Regions from separate parts of the Pseudomonas moorei genome, predicted to be linked through region 1. Evidence: riboswitches for the same ligand, from Rfam matches in the RefSeq annotation. Region 1 holds a riboswitch; the other holds the start of a gene.
The links. Region 1 has a riboswitch for cobalamin ahead of cobO (cob(I)yrinic acid a,c-diamide adenosyltransferase). Riboswitches for the same ligand answer to the same signal wherever they lie in the genome.
Positions count from the first base shown of each region.

Region 2: linked by a shared signal. The riboswitch ahead of cobW (cobalamin biosynthesis protein CobW) and the one ahead of cobO (cob(I)yrinic acid a,c-diamide adenosyltransferase) in region 1 are both predicted to bind cobalamin.

Region 1 covers NZ_AP035776.1:6,047,458-6,054,626, reverse strand. The annotation lists gene ACGJAX_RS28210 (PQQ-dependent sugar dehydrogenase) at 1-1,052, opposite strand, end outside; gene ACGJAX_RS28205 (hypothetical protein) at 1,120-1,704, opposite strand; cobalamin riboswitch at 1,856-2,087, shown strand; gene cobO (cob(I)yrinic acid a,c-diamide adenosyltransferase) at 2,169-2,780, shown strand; gene ACGJAX_RS28195 (cobyrinate a,c-diamide synthase) at 2,791-4,173, shown strand; gene bluB (5,6-dimethylbenzimidazole synthase) at 4,170-4,820, shown strand; gene cbiB (adenosylcobinamide-phosphate synthase CbiB) at 4,817-5,725, shown strand; gene cobD (threonine-phosphate decarboxylase CobD) at 5,718-6,710, shown strand; gene ACGJAX_RS28175 (cobyric acid synthase) at 6,707-7,169, shown strand, end outside.
Region 2 covers NZ_AP035776.1:4,170,321-4,177,489, reverse strand. The annotation lists gene cobN (cobaltochelatase subunit CobN) at 1-3,322, opposite strand, end outside; gene cobW (cobalamin biosynthesis protein CobW) at 3,326-4,393, opposite strand; cobalamin riboswitch at 4,492-4,704, opposite strand; cobalamin riboswitch at 4,830-5,056, shown strand; gene ACGJAX_RS19660 (CbtB-domain containing protein) at 5,175-5,369, shown strand; gene ACGJAX_RS19655 (CbtA family protein) at 5,381-6,073, shown strand; gene ACGJAX_RS19650 (cobalamin biosynthesis protein) at 6,070-6,483, shown strand; gene cobM (precorrin-4 C(11)-methyltransferase) at 6,566-7,169, shown strand, end outside.

The DNA of each region.
Region 1 (7,169 bases):
AACCGGCTGCCTTCGGCAAATGTCAGGCCCAGTGACGCCGTGTGCGGGCCGACTGCATAGTCCGGCGCGATCGCCTTGGCCACCAGGTCCGGGTTCTGCGGTTCGACGCGAACGTCGACATGCTGGCCGTAGTAGCTGAACGGCCAGCCATAGAACGCGCCGTCCTTGACCGAGGTGATGTAGTCCGGCACCAGATCACTACCGATTTCATCGCGCTCATTGACCGCTGTCCACAGTGCGCCGCTTTGCGGCTCCCAGGACAGGCCATTGGGGTTGCGCAAGCCCGAGGCAAAGATCCGGTGGTTGCCGGTGGCGCGATCCACTTCCCAGATCGCCGCGCGACCTTCTTCCTTGTCCATGCCGTTTTCGGCGACGTTGCTGTTCGAACCCACCGTGACGTACAGCTTGCTGCCGTCCTTGCTGGCGATGACGTTTTTGGTCCAGTGGTGATTCAGCGTACCGCCGGGCAGGTCGAGCACTTTGACCGGTGGCGACTTGATCGCCGTATCACCGGTTTCATAGTGAAAGCGCAGCAGGCGATCGGTGTCGGCGACGTACAGGTCATTGCCGACCAGCGTCATGCCGAAGGGCGAGTTCAGGTTTTCCAGAAACACCGTGCGGGTTTCCGCGATGCCGTCGTGGTCCCGGTCGCGCAGCAGGGTGATGCGATTCGCGCTCGGCACGCCCGCACCGGCGCGGCCCATGACTTTCTTCATGACCCATCCGCGCAGGCCTGTGCCGTCATCGGGTTTGGGTGGGGCATTGGTTTCGGCGACCAGCACGTCGCCGTTGGGTAGCACATAGAGCCAGCGCGGGTGGTCGAGGTTCTCGGCGAACGCAGCGACTTGAGTGCCGGCAGCGGCGACGGGGCTCGCGCCGTCGGGCCAGCCAATCGCCGGGGCGATGTTGATCGTCGGCAGCAGCGTCTTGTTGGGTTCTGGCAACTTGGGTGACGGGCCGGTGCCGTCGGCGACTTGCAGGCTGGAGGTTTCACCGCAAGCGGCGAGCCCTCCGGCGAGCGCGATAACGAGAACGAGCTGGGGCTTGCGCATACTGATCTTCCCTGTGAATGCAGTGACCTGATCAATAGAGAAGTTTCGTTGCGCGATGGTTCAACCGTTAGCCGCGAGCTTCCTTGAGCAGCACGGCGATACCGGGGTGGTAGTGCCCCCCTTCGTTGCGCAACTTGCGGTAGGCGTAAGGGAAGTACCAGGCGACGGCGCAGGTGTGCTCTTTTTGCAGGTCGTCGACCATGTCCTGCAGTTCTTCCGGGGTGGCGCCTTGCTGGGCTTTGTGCGGTGCCACGAACAGGCAGCCGAGTTTCAGGTCGCTGGCGTAGCTGATGCGTTTGGCGTCACTGGTGATGTCCTGCAGGGCTTGCGTCAGGTTCAGGCTGTTGACCCGTGGCCAGCGTTGCGTGGCCTGTAACCAGGCGCGTGATTCAGGCGTGGCGATAAACAGATCGGCGCGGCCGTTGCGCTCGCCTTCCTCGATGTGTTTGCGCGTGGGCGATTGTTGCAGGGTCACCATTTCGGCCATCCAGGCGGCGGCGGAAAGCAGGCCGAGATTGGCTTTTTCGTCGAGCCAGTAAGGCGTTTCGTTATCGCCGCGCACGGCGTTGTAGCGGTCGATACAGTCAAACCAGCGCTCCAGCAGCGGGCGCAGGAATTCCAGCTTCGGATTGCTGATGATGATGCCTTGCATGGGGCTTACCCTTGTTATTGTGATGTGGGTTGTGGCTCTTTGATATCATTGCTTGCAGTGTGGCACAAGATTGGCGTCAGTTTATTGATCAACGGCAGTTATTCACTCGCCCGGCCGGTCTTCATTTGACGCTCCACCCCCAACCCTCTAACCTTCGCGGCTTGTTTCAGGTGCTCTGTGGCTTGGGTCGACAGAGTGAAACAGGGAAGCCGGTGAGTGGACGCTTCGAGCACGAAGGCCGCGATCCCGGCGCTGCCCCCGCAACGGTAAATGAGTGAAGACTGTGCCTTGAGCCACTGTGCCGAGTATCGACACGGGAAGGCGCACAGTCAGGCCAACGCCGCTCATGAGCCCGGAGACCGGCCTGATCCATCCAAGCGGCGTCACGGTGGGCGATGCCAGGCTTCTTGCCGTCTTTTCTTGTGCCCGCCCGCCGTTATCCTGCCTCAACGGAGAGCTCTCCCATGACTGATACCCCTGATCGTGACGAACGTCATCTGGCGCGCATGCTGCGCAAAAAAGCCGTGATCGATGAGCGCATCGCCAACTCCCCGAACGAATGCGGCCTGCTGCTGGTACTCACCGGCAACGGCAAGGGCAAGAGCAGCTCGGCGTTCGGCATGCTGGCCCGGTCGATGGGCCATGGCATGCAGTGCGGTGTGGTTCAGTTCATCAAGGGGCGCAATAGCACGGGTGAGGAGCTGTTCTTCCGGCGCTTCCCGGAGCAGGTGCGTTTTCATGTGATGGGCGAGGGCTTCACCTGGGAAACCCAGGATCGCCAGCGCGACATCGCCGCCGCCGAAGCGGCCTGGGCGGTTTCGCAACAGTTGCTGCGCGACCCCTCCATCGGCCTGGTGGTGCTGGATGAGTTGAACATCGCCCTCAAGCACGGCTACCTCGATCTCGATCAGGTGCTCGGCGATCTGCAGGCACGCCCGCCGATGCAACATGTGGTGGTTACCGGCCGTGGCGCCAAGCCGGAGATGATCGAGCTGGCCGACACCGTCACCGAAATGGGCATGATCAAGCACGCCTTCCAGGCCGGTATCAAGGCGCAAAAAGGCGTCGAGCTGTGAGTCGTATTGTATGAATAGCCCTCGTCAATGCCCGGCGGTGCTGATTGCCGCGCCGGCCTCCGGTCAGGGCAAGACCACCGTCACCGCTGCGTTGGCCCGTTTGCATCGCAATCAGGGGCGCAAGGTTCGCGTGTTCAAATGTGGCCCGGACTTTCTCGACCCGATGATTCTGGAGCGCGCCAGCGGTGCGCCGGTGTATCAACTGGACATGTGGATGGTGGGCGAGCAGGAGAGTCGTCGGCTGTTGTGGGAGGCCGCGGGTGAAGCGGACCTGATCCTCATCGAAGGTGTCATGGGCCTGTTTGACGGCACGCCGTCCAGTGCCGACCTGGCGCGGCACTTCGGTGTGCCGGTGCTGGGGGTGATCGACGGCACTGCCATGGCCCAGACCTTTGGTGCCCTGGCCCTGGGGCTGGCGCGCTATCAACCCGACTTGCCATTTGCCGGTGTCCTGGCCAACCGCGTGGGCACCCTGCGTCACGCGCAATTGCTTGAGGGCAGCCTGACCGAAGGCCTGCGTTGGTACGGCGCGTTGTCCCGTGAAACCGGAATCGAATTGCCGAGTCGTCACCTCGGACTGGTGCAGGCCAGCGAGTTGAACGATCTTGATCTGCGCCTCGATGCGGCGGCCGATGCCCTGGCCAGCAGTTGCGAGGTGGCGCTACCGCCGGCCGTGGAATTCGCGGCCCCGGATGTCATCGCTGCCGATCCCTTGCTGGCCGGTGTGCGCATTGCTGTGGCCCGTGACGAAGCCTTTGCCTTTACCTATGGCGCAAGCCTGGATTTGCTGCGGGCCATGGGCGCCGAGCTGGCGTTTTTCTCGCCGATCCGTGACACCGGTTTGCCCGAGGCAGACAGCCTCTATCTGCCGGGTGGTTATCCCGAACTGCACCATGTGGCGTTGTCGCAAAACACCTCGATGTTGAACGCGATCCGCGCGCACCACGAAGCGGGCAAGCCGTTGCTCGCCGAATGTGGCGGCATGCTGTATCTGCTCGATTCGCTGACCGATGTCGAGGGTTCGCGTGCAGAACTGGTCGGCTTGCTGGCCGGTGATGCGGTGATGCAAAAGCGTCTGGCGGCGCTGGCGCTACAGGCTGTCGAATTGCCGGAAGGGTCGCTGCGCGGGCACACCTATCATCATTCGCTGACCACCACTGAGCTTGTACCGATTGCCCGAGGCTTGAGCCCCAATGGCGGGCGCGGGGCGGAGGCGGTTTATCGTGAGGGACGGATGACAGCCTCTTATGTGCATTTCTATTTTCCGTCCAATCCGACGGCTGTAGCCGCATTGTTTGCACCCGATCTTGAGGACGCCTTCGCCGGCAAGCCGGCTCCTGCAGTTGATCACCTGAACCCTGTAGGCGCTGGCTTGCCAGCGAAGAGGCCATGACCGACAACGCATTCACCGAAGCCGAACGCGCAGCGGTTTACCGCGCCATCGGCGAACGTCGCGACATGCGTCACTTCAGTGGCGGTACGGTCGAGCCCGAATTGCTGCGGCGGTTGCTCGAAGCCGCGCACCAGGCGCCGAGTGTCGGCTTGATGCAGCCCTGGCGGTTCATCCGCATCAGCGACCGAACCCTGCGCGGCCAGATCCAGGAACTGGTGGAGCAAGAGCGCATTCGCACCGCCGAAGCCCTCGGCGAACGCACCGACGAATTCATGCAGCTCAAGGTCGAAGGCATCAGTGATTGCGCCGAGGTGTTGGTGGCGGCGCTGATGGACGATCGCGAGCGGCATATTTTCGGTCGTCGCACCTTGCCGGAAATGGACATGGCGTCGTTGTCCTGCGCGATCCAGAACCTGTGGCTGGCGGCCCGGGCCGAAGGTTTGGGCATGGGCTGGGTTTCGCTGTTCGAACCGCAAGCCCTGGCCGATTTGCTCTGCTTGCCCTCCGGGGCCAAGCCACTGGCCGTTTTGTGCCTGGGACCGGTCAAGGAATTCTACCCGGCGCCGATGCTGGTTCTGGAAGGGTGGGCGCAGGCGCGTCCGCTAAGTGAACTGCTGTACGAAAATTATTGGGGAGTGCGCCAATGAGTGTGGCGTTGTTGAGTGTCGCCGCTGTGGCGCTGGATGCGCTGCTGGGTGAACCCAAGCGCTGGCATCCGCTGGTGGCGTTCGGCCGGTTTGCCGAGCGTATCGAGCAGCGTTTCAACGCGGGTGGTCGCGGCTGGCGCAGTCACGGGTTCACCGCGTGGGTGATCGCGGTGTTGCCATTGACCTTGTTGGCCACGGCATTTTCCTGGGCGCCTTATGTGGGCTGGATGGTCGAGATTCTCGCGCTGTATTGCGCCCTCGGCATGCGCAGCCTGGGCGAACACGTCGAGCCCGTGGCCAAGGCCTTGCGCAGCGATGATCTGGATGCGGCGCGTACGCGCGTCAGTTACCTGGTCAGCCGCAAGACCAGCGAACTGGATAAAACCGAAGTGGCCCGTGCGGCCACCGAATCGGTGCTGGAGAACGGCAGTGACGCGGTGTTTGCCGCACTGTTCTGGTTTGCCGTGGCCGGCGCGCCAGGCGTGGTGCTCTACCGTTTGAGCAACACCCTGGACGCCATGTGGGGCTATCGCAACGAGCGCTTCGAGCGTTTCGGCTGGGCGGCAGCCAGGATCGATGATGTGCTCAATTTCATTCCTGCGCGTCTGGTGGCGTTGACTTACGCCTTGCTGGGCAAAACCCGACTGGCCCTCAAATGCTGGCGGACCCAGGGTCCGACCTGGGACAGCCCGAACGCCGGTCCGGTAATGGCCGCGGGGGCCGGTGCGCTGGGTGTCGAGTTGGGTGGGGCGGCGATCTATCACGGTGAACTGCATCAACGTCCGCAACTGGGCGAAGGCCTGCCGGCGGATGCCGACTCCATCGATCGTGGCTGGCAATTGGTCCAGCGCGGGGTATGGTTATGGCTGCTGATTCTCTGCCTGGGGGCTGAATTTTATGCTTGAGCACGGTGGACGGTTGCGCAAGGCGGCGCTCGAATACGGCATCGAGGAAGCCGATTGGCTTGACCTGTCCAGCGGCCTTGCGCCCTGGCCGTTTCCCATTCCGGATATCCCCCTGCGAGCATGGGCGCGCCTGCCGGAAACCGATGACGGGCTGGAACAGGCCGCCTGCGACTACTACGGCACTCTGCAGGTGTTGCCGGTGGCCGGTTCGCAGATGGCCATCCAGTTGCTGCCGCGTCTGCGCCGGGCCGGCAAGGTCGGCGTGCTGTCCCCCTGTTACGCCGAGCATGCCGAAGCCTGGCGGCGTAACGGCTACATCGTGCGTGAAGTGCTCGAGCAGGAAGTCGACTTTTATGTCGACAGCCTCGATGTGCTGGTGGTGGTCAACCCGAACAATCCGACCGGTCTGAGCCTGACGCCCAATCGCTTGCTCGACTGGCACTCGCGGCTGGCCCAGCGCGGTGGCTGGCTGGTGGTGGATGAAGCGTTCATGGACAACACACCGCAGCTGAGCCTGGCGCCATTTTCCCATCAGGTCGGCTTGATCGTGCTGCGTTCGTTCGGCAAGTTTTTCGGTCTGGCCGGGGTGCGGCTGGGATTTGTCCTGGCCGAGCGCAAGTTGCTCAAGTTGCTCGCCGAGCAAGTGGGACCATGGGCTGTCAGCGGTCCGACCCGAGTAGTGGGCGAGGCCTGCCTGCGCGACACCAAAGGGCATGCGCTGCAGCGCAGACGGGCTGAAGAGGCCAGCGAACGTCTGGCGGCGTTACTGGAGCAACACGGTTTCAAACCTCAGGGTGGCTGTGCGTTGTTCCAGTGGCTGATCACCGAGCGCGCCGAAGAACTGCATGAGTTCATGGCCGGTCGGGGCATTTTGCTGCGCTTGTTCGCGCAAAACAGCAGCCTGCGTTTCGGTTTGCCTGGCGATGAGGCTGACTGGTCGCGTCTTGCCACGGCGTTCGAAGCTTTTGCCAGGGAATGCCAATGACAACGCTGATGGTGCAGGGCACCACATCCGACGCCGGTAAAAGCACGCTGGTGACGGCGCTGTGCCGCTGGGTCACGCGTCAGGGCGTTAGCGTGGTGCCGTTCAAACCACAGAACATGGCGCTCAACAGTGCCGTGACGGCCGACGGTGGCGAAATCGGTCGCGCGCAGGCGGTGCAAGCGCAGGCCGCCTTCCTCGAGCCGCACACCGACATGAACCCGGTGCTGCTCAAGCCCAACAGCGATACCGGCGCCCAGGTGATTATCCATGGTCGCGCGGTCACCACCATGAATGCCGTCGCTTATCACGATTACAAAGCCATCGCCATGCAAGCGGTGCTGGCGTCCCATGCACGCTTGAGTGAGGCCTATCCGCTGGTGATGGTCGAAGGTGCGGGGTCGCCGGCCGAGATCAATCTGCGTGCTGGCGATATCGCCAACATGGGCTTTGCAGAAGCGG
Region 2 (7,169 bases), 1.9 Mb from region 1:
GCACCTGGCTCAGGCGCTGGGCGAACTGCTCGCGGGCGGCGGTGCCTTCGTCGGAGCCACCGTAGGCATAGCCGCCCCAGTTCAGATACACCTCGGCCAGATCCTCGCGGCTCTGCCACAGGCGACCGTCGATGGCGCCCTGCACACCCGCGCCATACGCGCCAGGCTTGGCACCGAAGATGCGCCAACCGGCCTGGCGTCTGGCCGCGTCTTCGTCGAGCCCCGATTGCAACAACGCTTCACGCTCGGCGCGAACCTTGGCCGCCAGGGGGTTGAGGTCGTCCGGCTCGTCCAGTGCGGCAACCGCCTGCACGGCGGCGTCGAACAGGCGGATCAGATTGGCAAAGGCGTCGCGGAAGAAACCCGAGACACGCAACGTCACGTCGACCCGCGGGCGATCGAGCAAACTCAGCGGCAGGATTTCAAAATCGTCGACCCGCTGGCTGCCCGTCGCCCATACCGGACGCACGCCCATCAGCGCCATGGCCTGGGCGATGTCGTCGCCGCCGGTGCGCATGGTCGCGGTACCCCATACCGACAGGCCGAGCTGACGCAAGTGATCACCATGGTCTTGCAGGTGACGCTCAAGGATCAGGTTGGCGGACTGGAAACCGATGCGCCATGCGGTGGTGGTCGGCAGGTTGCGCACGTCCACCGAGTAGAAGTTGCGCCCGGTGGGCAGCACATCCAGGCGCCCGCGACTCGGTGCGCCGCTGGGGCCGGCCGGAACGAAGCGACCGCTAAGGGCATCGAGCAGGCCGCGCATTTCGGCGGGGCCACAGGCGTCCAGTCGTGGTGCGACCACCTCGCGCAGGTTGTCGAGGATGGCTTGCACCTCGGTCCAGCCGGCCTCTTGTAGGCGCGAACTTGCTCGCGATGGTGTGTCAGTTGGCATCAATGTGGCTGATAAACCATCGCGAGCAGGCTCGCTCCTGCAGGAGGCATTCAGCGTCTGCGAGATCAGTTGTGTGGCGAACAGTTCCAGGCGTTCGCGGGTGTCGCCGGCTGTGCGCCAGACTTCGTCGGTGACGGTTTGCAGTTCGATCGGACGCGGCCCGCTCCACGGCTCGGCCAGCACACAATCGAGCGGATCGAAGCCCAGTTCAAAGGCTTTCGCCAACGCCCTTGGCAGGCTTGACTGCGCACCACGCCCATCACCCCGAGGAATGCGCAGCAGCGCGAGCAAGGTGTCGATGCGCAGGCGCCCGGTCGGTGACTCGCCGAACACGTGCAGGCCATCGCGGATCTGCGACTCCTTCAAGTCGCACAGGTAGGTGTCCAGACGTGGCAACCAGATCGACGCGTCGGCGTCGCTGTCGAGTTGTTCGTCCAGTTGCAGTTCGCGGTCGATGTGCGTGTCGCGCACCAGTTGCAGGATGTCGCGCTGCAACTCCCGGGCACGCCGCGGATCGAGCAGTTGCGCTTCGTAGTACTCATCCGCCAACAGCTCGAGATGGCGCAACGGGCCGTAGGTTTCAGCGCGGGTCAGGGGCGGCATCAAGTGGTCGATGATCACCGCTTGGGTGCGCCGCTTGGCCTGGGCGCCCTCGCCCGGATCGTTGACGATGAACGGATAGATATTTGGCAACGGCCCGAGCAACGCGTCCGGCCAGCAGTGTTCGGAGAGCCCGACACCCTTGCCCGGCAGCCATTCGAGGTTGCCATGCTTGCCGACGTGGATCACGCCGTGGGCGCCGTAGGTGTTGCGCAGCCAGAAGTAAAACGCCAGGTAGCCGTGGGGCGGCACCAGGTCCGGGTCGTGATAGACCGCGCTCGGGTCCACCTGATAACCCCGCGCCGGTTGAATGCCGACGAAGCTCAGGCCGAAACGCACCCCGGCAATCATCATCCGTCCGCCGCGACACATCGGATCGCTCTCGGGCGCGCCCCAGCGTTGCAGCACCGCTTGGCGGTTGGCTGCGGGCAGCGCGTTGAACATTTGCAGGTAATCGTCCATGGCCAGGCTCTGCTGGCAAGGACGCTGGTCGAGGGTATCGAGATCGTTGCTGACGCCGCCGAGCAGTTGTTGGATCAGGGCCGTGCCGCTGTCCGGCAACTGCGCCGGCAATGGATAACCTTCGGCATGCAGTGAACGGAGGATATTCAGTGCCGCCGCCGGCGTATCAAGGCCGACGCCGTTACCGATGCGACCATCGCGGGTCGGGTAGTTGGCGAGGATCAGCGCAATGCGTTTTTCGGCATTCGGCAGCCGCGCCAGATCGATCCAGCGCCGCGCCAGTTCCGCGACAAAGTCCATGCGTTCCGGTTGCGCGCGGTAGCAGACTACATCGGACTGACTGCGCTCACTGCGCCAGGCCAGATCCTTGAAGCTGATCGGTCGACTGATGATCCGCCCGTCCAGTTCCGGCAGGGCGATATGCATTGCCAGATCACGCGGGCCGAGCCCTTGTTCACTGGCGCGCCACCCCGGTTCGTTATCCTGGGCGCAGATCGCCTGAATCACCGGGATGTTGCGGCGAAACGGACGCAAATGCGGGGCTTCAGGACTCGACTGGGCGAAACCGGTGGTGTTGAGAATTACCGAGGCGCCGATCTCGTCAAGCCAGTCCTCGACCACCGACAGGCAGCCGGGCTCCTTCAAACTGGCCAGGGCGATGGGCAACGGGTTCAACCCCGCTGCCTGTAAACGCTGACAGAAAACATCGATGAAAGCGGTGTTCGCCGCCTGCAAGTGCGAGCGGTAGAACAGCACCGCCGCCACGGGTTGGTCGGCCCGCCATTCGGCTTGCCAATCGCTCAGTTGCGCGGGACTTTTGTGCGGGTGATAGATCGCGGTGCGTGGCAGGACTTGCGGCTCGGACCAGGCGTAGTCACGACCCAGCCAGCGATTGGCCAGGCAGCGAAACAGGTCCAGCGCATTGCCCATGCCTCCCTGGCGCAGGAAGTGCCAGAGCCGCTCGCGGTCCTGTACGGTCACTGTGCTGAGGTCGCTGAGTTCCGGATCGGGACGGTCATCGCCCGGCACCAGAATCAGCTGCACCCCACGCCGGGAAAGCTCCACCAACCGCTCGACGCCATAACGCCAATAGGCGATGCCGCCGTGCAGCGAAATCAGAATGACCTTGGCGTGGCGCAGCACTTCGTCGACGTACAGATCGACCGAGGCATGGTTCTGCACCTGCATCGGGTTGGCCAGGCGCACGGTCGGGTAATCGTCGGGCAACTGCTGCGCCGCTTCGGCGAGCAGCGCCAGACTGGAGTCACCGCTGCACAGGATCACCAGTTCGGCGGGGGTTTGCCCAAGGTCGGCAATGTTGTCATCCGACACGAAACCGCCGGGCTGGGTCCTGAGCAGGTGCATGGCTTACACGCTAAGCGCGGCGCGCAATTGCGTTTCGAGCAATGCGGCGTCCAGCGCCTGGCCGATCAACACCAGACGCGTGGTGCGTTCTTCTTCGCCACCCCACTGACGGTCGAAGTGTTTGTCGAAACGAGTGCCCACGCCCTGGATCAGCAGGCGCATCGGTTTGTTCGGGATCGCCGCGAAACCCTTGACCCGCAGGATGCTGTGCTCGACCACCAGTTGCGTCAGTGCGTCCATCAGCAGGCTTTCGTCAGAGGCCGGCAGCTCGATGGAGATAGAATCGAAAGCGTCGTGATCGTGGTCGTCATGATCGTCATCGTCGTGGTGATGATCGTGATGGCTGTGGCGGCTGTCGATGTGTTCTTCGGAGCCGGCGCCCAGGCCGATCAGCACGTCCAGTGGCAGGCGACCGCTGCTGGCTTCGATGACCTTGACCGCTGGCGGCAACTCTTCGGCGACTTCCAGGCGGACGCGGGCCAGGTCTTCCGGGCTGATCAGGTCAGCCTTGTTGAGGATCACCAGATCAGCGCTGGACAACTGGTCGGCGAACAGCTCGTGCAGCGGCGATTCGTGATCCAGGTTCGGGTCGAGTTTGCGCTGGGCATCCACCTGATCCGGGAACGCGGCGAAAGTGCCGGCGGCCACGGCCGGGCTGTCGACCACGGTGATCACCGCGTCGACGGTGCAGGCGCTGCGGATTTCCGGCCACTGAAAAGCCTGGACCAGCGGCTTTGGCAGGGCCAGGCCCGAGGTTTCGATGAGGATATGGTCAAGATCGCCGCGACGGGCGACCAGTTCGCGCATCACCGGAAAGAACTCTTCCTGAACGGTGCAGCACAGGCAGCCGTTGGCCAGTTCGTAGACCCGGCCATTGGCTTCTTCTTCGGTGCAACCGATGGAGCACTGTTTGAGGATTTCACCGTCGATGCCCAGTTCGCCGAACTCGTTGACGATCACCGCAATGCGGCGCCCCTGAGCGTTGTCGAGCATGTGCCGCAGCAAGGTGGTTTTGCCCGAGCCGAGGAAGCCGGTAACGATGGTGACGGGGAGTTTGGCCAGTGTTTTCATCGAATGCCCTTTGGCAAGGTGGCGGGCATACGGGACGAGTACCGGCAACGCCTGTGCGCGCCGGAAGCGTTCGCCACCGGATCACCCCGCCCGGTTGTAGTGAGAAACTGTATCGAGGCAGGTCTCCTGGCTGACGGTGTGCCAGTCGCTTGACTGGCGTTGGCTGCGCCTTCCCGCGGGCTCAGGACTTGAGCGTGCAGTGGCGTGGCAGCGAACATCACCGTTCACAGTTGCGGGGGCAGCCGCGGCTTCGACCGCGTTCCCTTCTTAGCTTCGACAAACGCCGAAGAACCTCGAAAGCGCAAGGCTACGCATCGTATTGGGGCGGGTCAATGTTCATGCTGAGTTCTACAGCGCCTCAACGCCGTCATCGCGAGCAACTGCGCCCCGAGTTGAGAACGCTTGCCAATTGACGCCCCACCCTTGCCCATGCTCTCCTACACGCCTTGTTACGGGTGCCCTTCACAGGGTGAAACGGGAAACCGGTGAATCATGTGCTTTACTCTTAAGCCATGTCAGTCCGGTGCTGCCCCCGCAACGGTAAGCGAGCGAAGCGTCAGATCCACTGTGCCCGTGCGGCATGGGAAGGTGATGCTTGCAGGTTCAGGCGATAGCCAACACCCCTCGTGAGCCCGGAGACCGGCCCGCAACACAAAGTGAACCTTACAATCACTGAATGACAACCCGCGGTGGGCGGGCGCTGTTCGAACCTCTGCGCGCTCGCTCGTGCAGGGATTTGCATGCGCTCTCATTCCCCGCTGACAGAACTGAGGGAAGCGCCATGTCGATCATCAGCACCACCGACCACAGCACCACCACGAGCAGCACCACAACCCTGACTCAACGCCTGACCGCCGCCGTTTGTGCGTCGATCCTCGGCGCGTGCCTTGTGTATTTCGCCGGTTTCTCGCACATCGAAGCGATTCACAACGCCGCTCACGATACCCGTCACAGCGCCGCCTTCCCGTGCCATTGAGACCCGCCGACATGATCAAGCGTATCGCGCAAACCGCAGGCTTCACGGGGTTGCTGGCCGCCCTGCTGCTGACTCTGCTGCAAAGTTTCTGGGTCGCTCCGCTGATTTTGCAGGCCGAAACCTACGAAAAAGCGGAACCTGCGTCGGTCGAAATGCATGAACACGCCGCTCACACCCACGATGCCGAAGCCTGGGAGCCGGAAAACGGCTGGCAACGCGTGTTGTCGACCACCGGCGGCAATCTGGTGGTGGCTGTCGGTTTCGCCCTGATGCTCGCCGGCCTGTACACCTTGCGCGCGCCGACCAAAACCTCACAGGGGCTGCTCTGGGGCTTGGCCGGTTACGCGACCTTCGTGCTCGCGCCGACCCTCGGCCTGCCGCCTGAACTGCCAGGCACCGCCGCTGCCGATCTGGCGCAACGGCAAACCTGGTGGATTGGCACTGCCGCCTCAACCGCGGTCGGCATCGCATTGATCGTGTTCAGCCGCCACTGGCTGATGAAAGTCCTGGGTGCAGCCATCATTGCCGTCCCCCACGTGATTGGCGCGCCGCAGCCGGAAGTGCACTCGATGCTAGCACCGCAAGCACTGGAAACCCAATTCAAAATTGCTTCGCAGTTGACCAACGTCGCATTCTGGCTGGCCCTGGGCCTGATCAGCGCCTGGCTGTTCCGCCGCAAGCTCGATGACCAATACCACGCATGACCGATACCGGCACAGCGCCGACCCTGGTGGTCGGCCTGGGCTGCCAACGAGGCTGCCCCGTCAGTACTTTGCGGGCGCTGCTTGATCAGGCGTTGCAAGCGCATCAGATCGGACTGCATCAGATCAAGGCCCTGGCGAGTATTGATTTGAAGCGCGACGAACCAGCCCTTGTCGAACTGGCCGAGCAACTCTCACTGCCATTGACGTATTTCAGCAGCGCCCAGTTGGCCGGCTATGAGCCTCAACTCAGTCATCATTCGCAGATCGCCTTCGAGCGTACCGGCTGCTACGGTGTCGCGGAAAGTGCCGCCCTGGCCCTGGCCGAACAGTTGACCCAGACGCCGGCCAAGTTGCTGATTACCCGGCAAAAATATGCCCAGGCCACCCTGGCATTGGCCAGCTCGACGTAAAATCCCGATAATCCGCGCGTTCAATCATGAGCAATCTTCATCTGGCGCCCTGCCCAGCCCCCTTTTCCCACAGGAATCGACGATGACCGTCTACTTCATTGGCGCAGGTCCAGGCGACCCCGAGCTGATCACCGTCAAAGGCCAGCGGCTGATTCGTAGCTGCCCGGTGATCATCTACGCCGGTTCGCTGGTGCCCGCCGCTGTGCTGCAGGGCCATTGCGCCGAACAGGTGGTCAACAGCGCCGAACTGCACCTGGAACAGATCATCGACCTGATCAAGGCCGCCGATGCCAAGGGTCAAGACGTGGCACGCGTGCATTCCGGCGACCCGAGCCTCTACGGCGCGATCGGTGAGCAGATTCGCTATCTGCGCGAACTCGGCATTGCCTTTGAAATCATTCCCGGGGTCACCGCTACGGCGGCCTGCGCGGCGCTTTTGGGGGCGGAACTGACCCTGCCCGATGTCTCACAAAGCGTAATCCTGACCCGCTATGCCGACAAAACGGTGATGCCGGCCGGCGAAGAATTGGCCAGCCTGGCGCAACATGGGGCAACCATGGCGATTCATCTGGGGGTCAATCATCTGGAAAAAATCCTGGCCGAATTACTGCCACATTACGGCGCGGACTGTCCGATCGCGGTGATTCATCGGGCAACCTGGCCGGATCAGGACTGGGTGGTAGGGA